One region of the Nocardioides sp. P86 genome, then DNA from elsewhere that is predicted to be linked to it. Evidence: riboswitches for the same ligand, from Rfam matches in the RefSeq annotation. Region 1 holds a riboswitch; each other region holds the start of a gene.
The links. Region 1 has a riboswitch for thiamine pyrophosphate ahead of M3673_RS04065 (FAD-dependent oxidoreductase). Riboswitches for the same ligand answer to the same signal wherever they lie in the genome.

Region 1 (5,181 bases):
CGAGGGCGGCTGGGAGCTCGTGGCCGCGCTGGGGCTCGGCGCGCTCGTGCTCGGCGTCGTGCCGGGGCGCCTCGCCCTCGACCACGTGCTCGCCGGCCGGGGAGCGCGCCGCGAGCCCGTCGCGGCCTGACCGGCCCACCCGGCCCGCCCACCCTTTGGGACCGGATCGGCCCCGGGACCCCCGGTGGGCTCGGGGCCGGGCCGGCGGCGCAGTACGTTCGAGACGGTCGGACCCGCCGACCGCGAGGAGGACCGATGAGCGACCACGAGGCCGGCACCGGCCAGGGATCCCAGCACGCGACGCCGAAGCCCGACGCCGCCGGCTCGAAGCTCTACACCGAGCACGACCCGGAGCGCGCCGCGGAGAAGGACAACGCCCACGAGCGCCCCGGTCCCGGCGACCAGGACGGCCAGCTCTCCGAGGTCGGCAACCTCGAGGACGCGGGCGACCCGATCATGCCCGACCAGGCCGTCGCCGGCGCCCCCGACGCCGAGAGCGGATCCGTCGACGAGGGTCCTGCGGGGCCCAACGCCAACCCCAACGCCGGCGCCCGACGTACCTGACCGGACCCTGCGACGCACGACGCCCCCGCACCGGACCGGTGCGGGGGCGTCGTGCGTCGCGGGGTCGGGCTACTCCTGCGAGCGCACCCGCAGGCCGGCGCCCAGGGCGCTCAGCGGCACGGTGACGGCGCCGGAGGGGTCGGTGAAGAAGTCGTTGCCCTTGTCGTCGACGACGATGAAGGCCGGGAAGTCCTCGACCTCGATCTTCCACACCGCCTCCATGCCGAGCTCGGCGTACTCCAGCACCTCCACCGAGGTGATGCAGTCCTGGGCCAGCCGGGCGGCGGGTCCGCCGATGGAGCCGAGGTAGAAGCCGCCGTGGGCCTCGCACGACTCGGTGACCTGCTTCGAGCGGTTGCCCTTGGCCAGCATCACCTTCGAGCCGCCGGCGGCCTGGAAGGACCGCACGTAGGAGTCCATCCGCCCGGCGGTGGTGGGGCCGAAGGAGCCGGACGCCATGCCGTCGGGGGTCTTGGCCGGGCCGGCGTAGTAGACCGGGTGGTCCTGGAGGTACTGCGGCATCTCCTCGCCGGCGTCGAGGCGCTCCTGGATCTTGGCGTGCGCGATGTCGCGGGCGACCACCAGCGGGCCGGTGAGCGAGAGGCGGGTCTTGACCGGGTGGCGGGTGAGCTCGGCGAGGATCTCGTCCATCGGGCGGGTCAGGTCGATGCGCACGACGTCGCCGGCGCCGACGAGGTCCTGCACCTCCGGCTCGGGGAGGTACTGCGCGGGGTCGGTCTCCAGCTGCTCGAGGAAGACGCCCTCGGCGGTGATCTTGCCCAGCGCCTGGCGGTCGGCCGAGCAGGAGACGGCGATCGCGACCGGGCACGAGGCGCCGTGGCGCGGCAGGCGCACGACCCGCACGTCGTGGCAGAAGTACTTGCCGCCGAACTGCGCGCCGATCCCGAAGGACTGGGTCAGCTCGAAGACCTGCTCCTCCAGCTCGAGGTCGCGGAAGCCGTGGGCGCTCATCGAGCCCTCGGTGGGCAGGTTGTCGAGGTAGTGCGCCGAGGCGTACTTGGCGGTCTTGAGCGCGAACTCCGCGCTCGTGCCGCCGATGACCACGGCGAGGTGGTACGGCGGGCACGCGGCGGTGCCGAGGGAGCGGATCTTCTCGTCGAGGAACTCCAGCATCCGCTTCGGGTTGAGGATCGCCTTGGTCTCCTGGAAGAGGAACGACTTGTTGGCCGACCCACCGCCCTTGGCCATGAAGAGGAACTTGTACTCCGGCGAGCCGTCGGCGGCGGGCGTGGAGTAGAGCTCGATCTGGGCCGGCAGGTTGCTGCCGGTGTTCTTCTCCTCGTAGGTGGTCAGCGGGGCCAGCTGGGAGTAGCGCAGGTTGAGCCGGGTGTAGGCGTCGAAGACGCCCCGGCTGATGGCCTCGCCGTCGTCGGCGCCGGTGAGCACGCCCTCGGACTTCTTGCCCATGACGATGGCGGTGCCGGTGTCCTGGCACATCGGCAGGACGCCGCCGGCGGAGATGTTGACGTTCTTGAGCAGGTCGAGCGCCACGAAGCGGTCGTTGCCGGAGGCCTCGGGGTCGTCGATGATCTTCCGCAGCTGGGCCAGGTGGGCCGGGCGCAGGTAGTGGCTGATGTCGTGCATCGCCTCGGCGGTCAGCCGCCGGATCGCCTCCGGCTCGACCTGGAGGAAGGTGCGCCCGCCGGCCTCGAAGGTGGAGACCCCCTCGTCGGTCACCAACCGGTAGGGCGTGTCGTCCTTGCCGGTGGGGAGGAGGTCGGAGTACCGGAAGTCGGGTTCGCTGGCCACGGGCCGCAAGGCTACGCCTGGGCGCGCCCCCGTGGGGCAGGACCCCGCTCCGCGGTCGACCCCTGGAAGGCGCCCGGAGCGGCTGCTACGGTCGACGGCGTCCACCACGGGAGCTCGCGGCAGCGAGCTGAGAGGGAGCTGAGCCGCTCCGACCGTCGAACCTGATCCGGGTCATGCCGGCGAAGGAAGCGAGGAGCAGCTGTGCTGTCGTCACGTCCCACCACCCGTCGTCCGAGCCCGCCGTCGAGCGCTCCGTCGAGTCCCCCGACGAGGGGGTGCGCCGGGGCTCCGCCCCGCTCGGCCCGGAGGGGCTGACCCGTGCGCGTGCGGGTGCTCGGCGCGGGGGTCGTCGGCCTGGCCTGCGCCGACGAGCTGGTGCGGCGCGGCCACGAGGTCGAGGTCGTCGACCCGGCCCCCGGTGGCGGTGCGTCCTACGCCGCCGCGGGGATGCTCGCGCCCACCGCCGAGGTGTGGCACGGCGAGGAGGCGCTGCTCGACCTGGGCCTGCGCAGCCTCGCGCTGTGGCCGGCCGCCGCCCGCCGCTGGGGCGTCGCGCTGCGCCCGGGCGGCACGCTCCTCGTCGGTCGTGACGACGCCGACCTCCAGCTGGTCGAGCGCCAGGCCGCGCTGCTGGCCCGCCTGGGCCGGCCCGTCGACGTCGTGGGCGGACGGGCCGCCCGCAGCCTCGAGCCGCGCCTCGGCGCCGGCGTCGCCGGAGCCGCCCTGCTGCCCGACGAGGGCAGCGTCGCCCCGCGCGAGGTCGTGGCCGCCCTGCTCGACCGGCACCGCGCCCGGCTCCTCCCGGCCCCGTCGGGGGCTCCGGTCGACCGCACGGTGGTCGCGACCGGGATCGCCGCGACCGGACTGGTGCGCGGCGTGCGCGGGGAGATCCTGCGGCTGCGCAGCGACGACCCGCCCGAGCGCACGGTGCGCGGGTGGGTCCACGGCGCGCCCGTCTACGTCGTGCCCCGCGCCGACGGCGAGGTGGTCGTCGGCGCGACCAGCGAGGAGCACGACGCGCCCCCGGTGGTCACCGCCGGCGGGGTGCGCCGCCTGCTCGAGGCCGCCTGCCGGCTGCTGCCCGGGCTCGACCGCGCCGAGCTGCTCGAGGCGACCGCCCGCGACCGTCCGGCCACGGCCGACAACCTGCCGCTCGTGGGGCCGGCCGGGCCGCGCTGGTCCGCGGGTCGGGCCGACGGCGGCCACGACACGGGCACCGGCGGGCGCGAGACGCCGGGAGCCCGCGACACGGGCACCGACAGCGACACGGGCACCGACGGCGACACGGGCACCGACGGCGACACCGTGCTGGCCGTCGGTCTCTTCCGCCACGGCGTGCTGCTCGCCCCGCTCGTGGCCGCGCTGGTGGCCGACCACCTCGACCACGGCCACGTCGAGCCCGCCCTCGACCCACGCCGCCTCGACCCGCGCCGCCTCGATCCGCGCCGCCTCGATCCGCGCCGCCTCGATCCGCGCCGCCTCGATCCGCGCCGCCTCGATCCGCGCCGCCTCGATCCGCGCCGCCTCGATCCGCCGCCCGCGCCACCGCACCGCCACCCGACCGCCCCAGCACACCCCCACCCGGCCGGAGACCGCCCATGACCCACGTCGTGCTCAACGGCGAGGCGCGCAGCCTCGACGACACCACCACGCTGGCCGAGCTGCTGGCCCCCACCGGCGCCGGGCGCGGCTGCGCGGTCGCCCTCAACGGCGTCGTCGTGCCCCGTGCGCAGCTGGCGGACCGGCGCCTCGCCGACGGCGACGTGGTCGAGGTCGTGACGGCGGTGCAGGGCGGATGAGCGCCGACGACGACCTCGTGGTCGGTGGCGTCGCGCTCGCCTCCCGGCTCCTGCTCGGCACCGGCGGTCTGCCCTCGGTGGCGTTGCTGCCCGCCGTGCTGGCGGCCGCCCGCCCCGGCCTGGTCACGGTGAGCATGCGGCGCACCGGCGCCCGGGGCCCCGGCGGGGTGCTTGACGTGCTCGACCGCGCCGGCGTGCGGGTGCTGCCCAACACCGCCGGCTGCACCACCGCCCGCGAGGCCGTGCTCACCGCGGAGCTGGCCCGCGAGGCGCTCGGCACCGACTGGGTCAAGCTCGAGGTCGTCGGCGACGAGGTCACGCTGATGCCCGACCCCGTCGAGCTGCTCGAGGCCGCCGGGACGCTGGTGCGCTCCGGCTTCACCGTGCTGCCCTACACCACCGACGACGCCGTCGTGGCGCGCCGGCTGGCCGACCTCGGCTGCGCCGCGGTGATGCCGCTGGGCTCGCCCATCGGCTCGGGGCTGGGCGTGCTCAACCCTCGTGCCATCGAGGCCCTGGTCGCCGCCGTCGACGTGCCGGTCGTGCTCGACGCGGGCGTCGGCACCGCCAGCGACGCCGCGCTCGCGCTCGAGCTGGGCTGCGACGCCGTCCTCGCCGCGACCGCCGTGACCCGCGCCGAGGACCCCGTGCGCATGGCGCGCGCCCTGCGGCTGGCCGTCGAGGCCGGTCACGCCGCGCGGCACGCCGGGCGGGTGCCCCGCCGGCGCACGGCCCGGGCCTCCAGCCCCGTCGAGGGCCGGATCGGGGCGGGGGCGTGAGCGCCCGGCCGACCCGCCCCTCGCCGTGGCCCGGACCCGGCGGACCGCCGCGCCTGCTGCTGCTCACCGACCGCTCCCAGCTGAGCCTGGGCCGGAGCCTGGTGGGCACCGTCGCGGAGTGCGTGGAGGCCGGCCTGCGCGCGGTGGTCGTGCGCGAGCCCGACCTGCACCCGCGTGCGCGCCACGCGCTCCTGGCCGCCCTCGCCCGGCTGCCCGGTCTGGTGGTGATCTCCTCGCGGCTGCCCGACCCCGCCGCCCACGGCGTGCAC
Region 2 (5,181 bases), on a different contig from region 1:
CGGCTCCCTGCTGGGCACCACCACCACCTGAGCCGCGCCGGGGGCCGGGGTCACCGGGCCGCGGCCCACAACGCGTGCAGGTGGTGCACGGGCCCGTGGCCCGTGCCGACCTCGAGCTCCGGTCCGTGCTCGATGGCGCCGCGGAGCCAGGCCTTGGCCGTGCGCGCCGAGCCGGCCCAGTCGGCCGTGCGGGCCAGCAGGGTGGCCATCGCCGCCGACAGCGAGCAGCCCGTGCCGTGGGTGCCGGTGCTCGCCAGCCGCCGCCCCGGCAGCTCGAGCAGGCCGCCCGGCACCACCGGCGCCGCGGCGGCGTCCACGAGGGCGTCGGGACAGCCGGCCTCCCCGCCGCGGTCGGAGGCGCTGCGCGCCAGGTGTCCTCCCTTGGCCAGCACGACCGCGCCGGTGCGCGCCGACAGCTCGGCCGCCTGCGAGAGCGCTCCCGACCAGTCGGGTGCCGCGGGCCGGTCGACCAGCACCGCCAGCTCGGCGAGGTTGGGCGTCAGCAGGTCGGCGCCGGCGCACAGGTCGCGCACCGCGGCCTCGGCGTCGGCGTCGAGGAGGCGGTGGCCGCTGGTGGAGACCATCACGGGGTCGAGCACCACCAGCGGCGGCGCCGTCCGCCCGAGCCACGCCGCGACCTCGCCGACCACGTCGGCGCGGGCCAGCATGCCGACCTTGACCGCGTCGACGGCGATGTCGTCGGAGACGGCGTCGAGCTGGGCGCGCAGGAAGGACGACGGCGGCACGTGCACGGCGCGCACCCCCTGGGTGTTCTGGGCCGTGAGGGCGCTGAGGGCGGCCATGCCGTAGCCGCCGTGGGCGGCGATGCTCTTGAGGTCGGCCTGCACGCCGGCGCCGCCGCTGGGGTCGCTCCCGGCGATGCTGAGCACGCGGGGCAGGTCCCTGGCGCGCAGGTCCGGTCGTGCCCGGCGCCCCGCGGTGGTGACGGGGCGGCTCACCGGGCGGCTCCCGGGGCGCCCCAGGCGGTGACGAGGGCCGCGGCGGCGCGGCGCGGGTCGGGGGCGGCGCAGACGGCCGCGACGACGGCGGCCCCCGCCGCGCCCGCACCCCGCACCGCGGCGAGGTCGCCCGCGACGATGCCACCGATCGCCACGCAGGGCAGCCGCCCGGCAGCGGCCACGACGGCGGCGAGGCCGGCCGCGCCGGTCACCGGCGGATGGTCGGCCTTGGTGGTGCTCGCGCGGTAGGCGCCGACCCCGAGGTAGTCGACCGTGCCGGGCGGCAGGTCGCCTGCGCGGGCGGCCAGCGCCGGGGTGGGGGTGGTCAGCCCGACCAGCGCGTCGGGGCCGACGAGGCGGCGTACGAGGGCGACGGGCAGGTCGCGCCGGCCCACGTGCACGCCGTCGACCGCGAGGCCGCGGGCCCGCGCGGCGAGCAGCACGTCGACGCGGTCGTCGACCACCAGGCGCGCCCGGTCGCGGCACAGCTCGGCCACCTCGCCCAGCAGCTCGAGCACCTCGCCGTCCGGCTCGGTCTTGGCGCGCAGCTGCACCCAGCGCACCCCGCCGTCGAGGGCGGCAGCCACCGTGGCCACCACGCCCCGCGGCCGGCAGGCACGGGTGTCGGCGACCAGCAGGACGCCGCCGGGGCGCCACCGGGCGGGGTCGGGCCGGATCGGGTCGGGCCGGATCGGGTCAGGCTGGATCGGGCGTGGCTGGTCCACGGCGACATCCCTTCGCTAGTGCGAGCTAGATCAGGTTCGACGGGTCTGCTCTCAGCCCGCGTCGGCGGGCACCCCGTGTCGTCCGCCACCGTACGACGGGAGGCGACACGGACCCGACTCCCGGGCGACACGACCCGGGAGTAACGTGCGGCGGGTGGCTGAGAGCGGTGCTTGGAGACAGCATGAGGAGGCGGTCGCCCGCCTGCTGACGTCGTACGCGGACCTGGCGCCCGCCGCCCCCGTGCGACTGGCCAAGCGCACCTCCAACCTGTTCCGGCCCCGCACCGCGACCACGTCGCCGGGCCTCGACGTGTCGGGCCTGACCGGCGTGATCGAGGTCGACCCCGGGCGGCGCACCGCCGAGGTGCAGGGCATGTGCACCTACGAGGACCTCGTGGCGGCCACGCTGGCCCACGGGCTCGTGCCCGAGGTGGTGCCGCAGCTGCGCACCATCACCCTCGGTGGCGCGGTCACCGGGCTGGGCGTGGAGTCGACGAGCTTCCGCCACGGGCTGCCCCACGAGTCGGTGCTGGAGATGGACGTGCTCACCGGCGCCGGCGAGATCGTCACGACCCGACCCGGCGAGGACCTCTTCGACACCTTCCCCAACTCCTACGGCTCGCTGGGCTACGCCACGCGGCTGCGGATCTCGCTGGTCGCGGTGCCGTCCTTCGTGGCCCTGCGCCACGTGCGCTTCGCCGACGCGAAGGAGCTGGCGGCGGGGATCGCGGCCGTGGTCGGGTCGGGGGAGCACGACGGGGTGCGGGTCGACGGTCTCGACGGCGTCGCGTTCTCCCCCGACGAGCTCTACCTCACGCTGGCCACCTTCACCGACCGACCCGGCGGGCCGGCGTCGGACTACACCGGCCAGCAGGTCTTCTACCGCTCCCTGCAGCAGCGCGAGCACGACGTGCTGACGACCGAGGACTACCTCTGGCGCTGGGACACCGACTGGTTCTGGTGCTCGGGGGCCTTCGGGGTGCAGCGCCCCGTCGTACGACGCCTGTGGCCGCGGCGCTGGCGTCGCTCCGACGTCTACCACCGCCTCGTCGGCCTCGACCAGCGCCTCGGCCTGGTCGACCGCCTCGACGCCCGCGCGGGCCGACCGCGGCGCGAGCGGGTGGTGCAGGACGTCGAGGTGCCCGTCGAGCGGCTGCCCGACTTCCTGGCGTGGTTCGACGACGAGGTCGGCATGCGCCCGGTGTGGCTGTGCCCGCTGGTCTCCCGCGGCACCAGCGGCGGCGGGCGCTGGCCCACCTACCCCCTCGAGCCCGGCGAGACCTACGTCAACGTCGGCTTCTGGGGCACCGTGCACGTCGGCGACGACGCCGACGACGGCCCGACCAACCGCGCCATCGAGGCCGAGGTGCACCGCCTCGGCGGGCACAAGTCCCTCTACTCCGAGGCCTTCTACGACCGCGAGACCTTCGACCGGCTCTACGACGGGGCGCACCTGGCCGCCGTCAAGGCCCGCGTCGACCCCGACGACAGACTCACCCACCTCTACGACAAGGCGGTGCGCAGGCAGTGACCGGCTCCACGACATCCACCCTCACCATCGGCCAGGCGGTCGAGACCCTGCTGCGCGACGGCATGCCGGTGCGGTTCCGGGCCTACGACGGCTCCGTCGCGGGCCCGCCCGACGCCGAGCTCGGCCTCGAGCTGCGCACCCCGCGCGGGCTGTCGTACCTGCTCACCGCGCCCGGCGACCTCGGCATGGCGCGCGCCTACGTCTCCGGCGACCTGGTCGTGCACGGCGTGCACCCCGGCGACCCCTACGCCGTCATGCGGCTCCTGCAGAACCACCTGCGCTTCCGCAAGCCCACCCCCGGCGAGCTCGTGACCCTCGTGCGCGGGCTCGGCCTGGGCCACCTCAAGCCGCCGCCGCCCCCGCCGCAGGAGCACCTGCCGCGCTGGCGGCGCGCCGTGGAGGGCCTGCGCCACTCGCTGACGCGCGACGCCGAGGTCATCAGCCACCACTATGACGTCTCCAACGCCTTCTACCGCCACGTGCTGGGCCCCTCGATGGCCTACACCTGCGCCGTCTACCCCGACGCCGACGCCTCGCTGGAGGAGGCGCAGGCCGAGAAGTTCGACCTCGTGTGCCGCAAGCTCGACCTCAGGCCGGGACAGCGCCTGCTCGACGTGGGCTGCGGCTGGGGAGGCATGGTGCGCCACGCCGCCCGGGAGTACGGCGTGAAGGCGCTCGGTGTGACGCTGTCGCGCGAGCAGGCGTCGTGGGCCAAGGAGGCCATCGACCGCGACGGCCTGGGCGACCTCGCCGAGGTGCGCCACAGCGACTACCGCGAGGTGCTCGAGACCGACTTCGACGCGGTCAGCTCGATCGGGCTGCTCGAGCACGTCGGCGTGCGCAACTACCCGGCGTACTTCTCCTTCCTGCGCGAGCGGCTGCGCCCCGAGGGCCGGCTGCTCAACCACTGCATCACCCGCCACGACAACGCGGTCACCGAGACCGGGGCGTTCATCGACCGCTACGTCTTCCCCGACGGCGAGCTGACCGGGTCGGGCACGATCATCGCCACCGCCCAGGACGCGGGGCTGGAGGTCGTGCACGAGGAGAACCTGCGCCGCCACTACGCGATGACCCTGCGCGACTGGTGCGCCAACCTCGTCGAGCACTGGGACGAGTGCGTGGCCGAGGTCGGCGAGGGCACGGCCCGGGTGTGGGGGCTCTACATGGCCGGCTCGCGGCTCGGCTTCGAGCGCAACGAGATCCAGCTGCACCAGGTGCTGGCGGTGCGCACCGGCGAGGACGGCTCCGACGGATTGCCGCTGCGGCCCACCTGGTGACTAACCTCGTCCGGTGAGCACCCGCGCCCAGCAGTACGCCGCCGTGGTGCTGCGTCGCGAGCAGCGCAGCGACCACCTCGTGCGCCTGGTCCTCGGCGGGCCCGGTCTGGCCGGGTTCGTCTCGACCGGCGTGCCCGACGAGTGGGTGGGCCTCGTGGTGCCGGGCCAGTTCCAGAGCCGCTACTACACGGTGCGCTCCTGGGACGGCACCGAGCTCGTGCTCGACGTCGTCGTGCACGACGTCGGCCTGGTCACCGAGTGGGCGGCACGGCCGGCCGAGGAGCTGGTGGGGGAGACCGTGACGGTCACCGAGCCCAAGGGCTCCTTCGCCATGCCGGCGGGAGCGGCCTGGCTGATGCTGGTCGGCGACCTCACCGCCCTGCCGGCCATGGCCCGCATCGCCCAGACGACCACCCGGGCCGACGGCGCGAGGGCCGCGGTGCCGACCCGGATCTGGGTCGAGGTGCCCGAGGTGCCGACCGGCTACCTGCCCGAGGGCCTCGACGTGACCTGGCTGCCGCAGCCCGGCGAGGGCCGCTCCCGGCTGGCCGAGGTCGTCGAGGAGCTGGACTGGCCCGCCGACGAGGGATACTTCTGGATGGCGGGGGAGTCCTCGCAGATGCGGGCGATCCGCAAGCACCTGATGCGCGAGCGGTCGCTGCCCAGCACGGCCTACGACGTGATGG
Region 3 (5,181 bases), 600 kb from region 1:
CCGCGGCGACGGGCCGACCGGCCGCCGCCAGCACCCAGTCGGCCGCGGGGCCGTGCAGGACGCGGGCGTAGCCCAGGAAGAGGGCGGTGGCCTCGTCGACGGGGTGGCGCCACACCTCCCCGATGTCGCCGTGCTGCACCAGGCGCCCCGCCCGCATCACCGCGAGCCGGTCGGCCACGGTGAAGGCCTCCTCGTGGTCATGGGTCACCATCAGCGCGGTCGTGCCGGCGCGGCGCAGGATGTCGCGCAGCTCCACGGCCAGCCGCTCGCGCAGCCCGGCGTCGAGGGCCGAGAGCGGCTCGTCGAGCAGCAGCAGCCGGGGCTCGACGGCCAGCGAGCGGGCCAGCGCCACCCGCTGGCGCTCCCCGCCCGACAGCGTGCCGGGCAGCCGGTCGGCGTAGCCGGTGAGCCCGACCAGCTCGAGCAGCTCCTCGACGCGGCGGGCCTCCTCGCGGGCCCCGGAGCGCGAGCGGCGCCGCAGGCGCAGGGCGTAGCCGACGTTGCGCCCGACGGTGAGGTGGCCGAAGAGCTGCCCGTCCTGGAACATCAGCGCGAAGCCCCGCCTGTGGGTCGGCACGCGGGCCAGGTCGTCGCCGTCCCACGCGATCCGGCCCGTCGCGGGCTCGAGGCCGGCCACCGCGCGCAGCAGCGTCGACTTGCCGCACCCCGAGGGTCCCAGCACGGCGAGCACCTGCCCGTCGGGGAGGTCGAGGTCGACCCCGCTCACGGCCGGGCGGCCGTCGTAGGACACCGAGACGTCGCTCAGCGCGAGCATCGCGCTCCTCCTGTCGTCGGGCCGGTCACAGGGCTGGTCACGGGGCCGGTCACAGGGCCGGTCACAGGGCCGGTCACAGGGCCCCCAGCGACGGCACGCGCAGCCGCTCGACGGCCAGCATCACACCGGCCGTGGCCGCGGCCAGCACCACGGAGGCGGCCAGGGCCATGCCGTAGTTCATGGCCCCGGGGCTGCCGATGAGGCGGTAGATGACCACCGGCAGGGTCGGGGACTCCTCGCGCGCGAGGAAGGACGTGGCCCCGAACTCCCCCAGCGACACCGCGAAGGCGAAGCCGGCGGCGGCCAGCAGGGGGCGCCACACCACCGGCAGGTCGACGGTGAGCACGGTGCGCCAGGCCCCGGCGCCCAGCGAGGCGGCCGCCTGGCGCTGCCGGTCGTCGACGCCGCCGAGCACGGGGGCGATCGTGCGCACCACCAGCGGCAGCGCCACCAGCGCCTGGGCCACCGGCACCAGCAGCGGGGAGTCGCGCAGGTCGAGCGGCGGGGAGTCGAGGGTGATGAGGAAGCCGAAGCCGAGCGTCACCGCCGAGACGCCCAGGGGCAGCATGAAGAAGCCGTCGAGGGCCGCACGCACCCGCCGCTCGGCCCGCCCGCGGGAGCCCCGTGTGACCACGACGGCCACCAGCAGGCCCAGGGTCAGCGACATCCAGGTCGCGTCGACCGCGGTGCGCAGCGAGGTGAGCAGCGCGTCGGTCACCGGCACCAGCAGGGCGCCGCCCTCGCCGGGGGTGCGCAGGGCGCGGTAGTTGCCCAGGCTCCAGGCGTCGTCGACGCGCAGCGAGCCGCTCACCAGCACCGCCACGGGCGCGGCGACCACCACGAGCAGCAGCGCGGTGGCGCCCAGCTGGGGGAGGTCGCCGCGGCGGGGGCGGCGCGGGCGGGGCACGACGCGCGCCAGCGTCGGGTCGGGCACCGCCCGCAGCCGCGCGGCCACCAGCAGCAGCGCGGTGACCGCCACGAGCTGGAGGATCGACAGGGCCGCGGCCGCCTGGAGGTCGAGCAGGTTGGTGGTGAGCAGGTAGATCTCAGTCTCCACCGAGGAGTAGCGGAGCCCGCCCAGGGTCAGCACGACGCCGAAGGCGGTGGCGCAGAAGAGGAAGACCACGCTGGCCGACGACACGATCGCCGGGCGCAGCGCCGGCAGCGTCACGGTGCGCAGCACCTGCAGCGGGCTCGCACCCAGCGCCGCGGCCGCCTCGCCCGGGCGCGGGTCGAGCGACTCCCACGCCGCGCCCACGCCGCGGATGACCACGGCGACGTTGAAGAAGACCAGGCCCGCCACGATCGCCACCGGGCTGCCGTCGAGGCCGAGGAAGGCCAGCGGGCCCGCCTCGCCCAGCAGCTGGCGGAAGCCGATGCCGACGACCACGGTGGGCAGCACGAAGGGCACGAGCAGCGCGGCCCGCACCACCCGGCGCAGCGGGAAGTCGAGACGGTGCAGGGCGAAGGCGGCCGGCAGGCCCAGCAGCACCGACAGCGCCGTGGCCACCGTCGCCGACCAGACGGTGAACCACAGCACCCGGTGCACCCGCTCGCGGCCCAGCACCTCGAGCACGGCGCCCGGGTCGACAACGCCGTCGACGACGAAGCCCCGCGCGAGCATGCCGCTCACCGGCAGCACGAAGAAGACCGCCAGCACCGCCACCGGCAGCGCCGCGAGCGCCACCAGGGTCAGCCCACGCCTCACCGGGTGACGACGTCCGTCCACTCCTGCAGCCACGTGGCGCGCTCGGTGGCGATCTCGGCGGGGTCGACCTCGTAGGGGTCGGTGGGGCGCTCGGCGTGCTGCGCCCAGTCGGCCGGCAGCTCGGTGCCCTCGACGACCGGGAAGACGTACATCGACTCCGGCAGCGCGGCCTGCACCTCCGGCCCGGTCATGAAGCGCACCAGCGCCTCGGCCCCGGCCACGTTCTCCGCGCCCGCCAGGACCCCGACGTACTCGACCTGCTGGAAGCAGGTGTCGAGCAGCGCCCGGGTGGTCGAGGTGCCGTCGTCGGCGAGGGTGAAGGCCGGGGAGGAGTCGTAGGAGACCACGACCGGGCGGTCGCCGGAGCCGCCGCCCTGGGTGAAGTCGGTCTGGTAGGCGTCCGACCAGCCGTCGACGAGCTTGGCGCCGTTGTCCATGAGGTCGGCCCAGTAGTCGGGCCAGTCCTCGCCGTACTCCGCGATCGTGGCCAGCAGGAAGGCCAGGCCCGGGGAGCTGGTCGTGGCTCCGGGCACGACGAGCAGGTCGCGGTAGGCGGGGTCGGTGAGGTCGTCGAGCGAGGCCGGCGGCTCGAGGTCGCGCTCGGCGAACCACGTCTCGTCGACGTTGACGCACACGTTGCCGTTGTCGACGGCGGTCAGGGCCTGCTCGTCGTCGCCGGGCACGGCGTAGTCGGAGACCCCGGCGGGGGCGTCGAAGGCGTAGGGGGCGAAGACGCCCTCCTCCAGCGCGCGGGAGGCGAAGGTGTTGTCGACACCGAAGGCCACGTCGCCGGTCGGGGAGTCCTTGGTCAGGACCAGCTTGTTGGTGAGGCTGCCGGCGTCACCGGAGGCGCGGACCACGAGGTCGTAGCCCGACTGCTGCTCGAAGGCCCGCTCGACCTTCTGGGGCAGGACGAACGACTCGTGGGTGACCAGCACGACCTCGCTGCCGTCGCCGGTGGCCCCCTCGGTGCCGCCGGCGCCGGTGGAGGAGCCCGCACCGCCCGTGTCGGCGGCGGTCGGGTCGTCGTCGCCGCTGCCGACCAGCGAGCAGGCCGTGGTGAGGCCGAGGACCACCGCGGTGGTCAGGACGGTGAGTGCGCGCGCACGCCTCATGTGGCCTCCCTTCGCCGGTGCTAGCCGGAGCAGGTTCGGAGGGTCTGCGGTACGACGCGACTCGTCGTCCGCACTCTCAGCACGCCACCGGTGGCCGGTCGTGCTCCCCTGTCTTCTGCGGCCAGTGTAGGTCGCCGGCAGGTCGCCGGCGGGTCGCCGTCCGGTCCGGCACGGTCGGGCGCCGGGCCGTGGCCACCCGGCGCCCGGTCGGTGGGCGCTGCTGGCGGGGTCTGAGAGGCTTCCGGCGTGCCGAGCCTCCGCCACCAGCTCCTCGCGACCCTCATCCCCCGACTGCGCCGGGCCGGCGAGCTGAGCTCGCTGCCCGAGGAGCGCGAGCGCGTGCTCGAGGGGCAGGCACGTCGCGCGCCCGGGCTGGCGACGGGGCTGGTGCCCGGCTTCGCGCGGCGCTTCACCCTCGTCACCGACTCCTCCGCCGGCTTCGACGTGCACGTGCTCGCCCCGCGTGGGGTCGAGCCCGAGCGGACCCTGGTGTGGATGCACGGCGGCGCCTACATCGCCGGCATCGACCCCTTCCACGTGCGCTACGCCGCCGCGCTCGCCCGCCGGCTCGGGGTGCGGGTCGTGCTGCCCGACTACCCGCTGGCCCCGGGCAGCACCTGGGCCGACTCCCACGACCGGCTCGTCGACGTCGTCGCGCGCGCCTGCGCCCACGGCCCGGTGCTGCTGGGCGGCGACTCCGCCGGCGGCGGCATCGCGCTGGCCGTGGCCCAGAGCGTGCGCGACCGCGGTCTCGACCCGGCGGGGTCGCTGGAGCGGCTGCTGCTGCTCTCGCCCTGGGTCGACCTCACCACCTCCACGCCCGCGACCCGGTGGTTCGCGGCGCGCGACCCGTGGCTCTTCGAGTCCAAGCTGCACGCCTACGCCGCGTGGTGGGCCGGCTCCCCCGACGACCTGGCCCGCCCCGAGGTCTCCCCGGCGCTGGGCGACCTCGCCGGCCTGCCGCCGGCGCTCGTGCTCTGCGGCACGCGCGACCTGCTCGTCCCCGGCGTACGGCTGCTGGCGCGGCGGGCCGCCGAGGCCGGGTGGGACCTCACCTACGTCGAGGAGCCCGACCTCATCCACGTCTACCCGATCCTGCCGCTCATCCCCGAGGCACGTCGGGCCCGGCGCACCGTCGAGGCCTTCCTGCGGGGGTCGGCCCGGTGAGCGGCCCGGTGAGCCGTTCGGCGGGCGGTTCGGCGGGCGGCCCGGCGGGCGGCCCGGTGGTGTGGTCGAGCGACTTCGCGGGGCTCGCGCCGGCGGTCGCCTACGCCGTGTGGCGGCTGCGGCAGGAGGTCTTCGTGGTCGAGCAGGCCTGCCCCTACCCCGACCTCGACGGCCGAGACACCGAGCCCGGCACCCGCCACGTCGTGCTCCCCGACCCCGAGCGACCCGACGAGGTGCCGGTGCTGGGCTACGCCCGGGTGCTCGACGACGGCGACACGTGGCGCGTCGGCCGGGTCGTGCTGCATCCCGCGGGGCGCGGGCGAGGACTCAGCGGTGCGCTGATGGAGGCGTGCGTAGCGCTGTGCGACGGGACCGGGACCGGGAGCGAGACCGGGGCCGAGACCGGGAGCGCGGTG

Region 2: another riboswitch for thiamine pyrophosphate. It lies ahead of thiE (thiamine phosphate synthase); the one in region 1 lies ahead of M3673_RS04065 (FAD-dependent oxidoreductase).
Region 3: another riboswitch for thiamine pyrophosphate. It lies ahead of M3673_RS07050 (thiamine ABC transporter substrate binding subunit); the one in region 1 lies ahead of M3673_RS04065 (FAD-dependent oxidoreductase).

The regions. Positions count from the first base shown of each region.
Region 1 is NZ_JAMAYE010000001.1:888,456-893,636, reverse strand. Features, by position in the region: gene M3673_RS04080 (DoxX family protein) at 1-130, shown strand, start outside; gene M3673_RS04075 (hypothetical protein) at 256-564, shown strand; gene M3673_RS04070 (fumarate hydratase) at 634-2,334, opposite strand; TPP riboswitch at 2,431-2,540, shown strand; gene M3673_RS04065 (FAD-dependent oxidoreductase) at 2,653-3,936, shown strand; gene thiS (sulfur carrier protein ThiS) at 3,933-4,133, shown strand; gene M3673_RS04055 (thiazole synthase) at 4,130-4,912, shown strand; gene M3673_RS04050 (thiamine phosphate synthase) at 4,909-5,181, shown strand, end outside.
Region 2 is NZ_JAMAYE010000002.1:492,326-497,506, reverse strand. Features, by position in the region: gene M3673_RS09905 (hypothetical protein) at 1-31, shown strand, start outside; gene thiD (bifunctional hydroxymethylpyrimidine kinase/phosphomethylpyrimidine kinase) at 51-959, opposite strand; gene thiE (thiamine phosphate synthase) at 956-1,684, opposite strand; TPP riboswitch at 1,675-1,770, opposite strand; gene M3673_RS09890 (FAD-binding oxidoreductase) at 1,839-3,215, shown strand; gene M3673_RS09885 (class I SAM-dependent methyltransferase) at 3,212-4,495, shown strand; gene M3673_RS09880 (siderophore-interacting protein) at 4,509-5,181, shown strand, end outside.
Region 3 is NZ_JAMAYE010000001.1:1,484,584-1,489,764, forward strand. Features, by position in the region: gene M3673_RS07040 (ABC transporter ATP-binding protein) at 1-775, opposite strand, end outside; gene M3673_RS07045 (iron ABC transporter permease) at 849-2,483, opposite strand; gene M3673_RS07050 (thiamine ABC transporter substrate binding subunit) at 2,480-3,598, opposite strand; TPP riboswitch at 3,588-3,718, opposite strand; gene M3673_RS07055 (alpha/beta hydrolase) at 3,845-4,765, shown strand; gene M3673_RS07060 (GNAT family N-acetyltransferase) at 4,822-5,181, shown strand, end outside.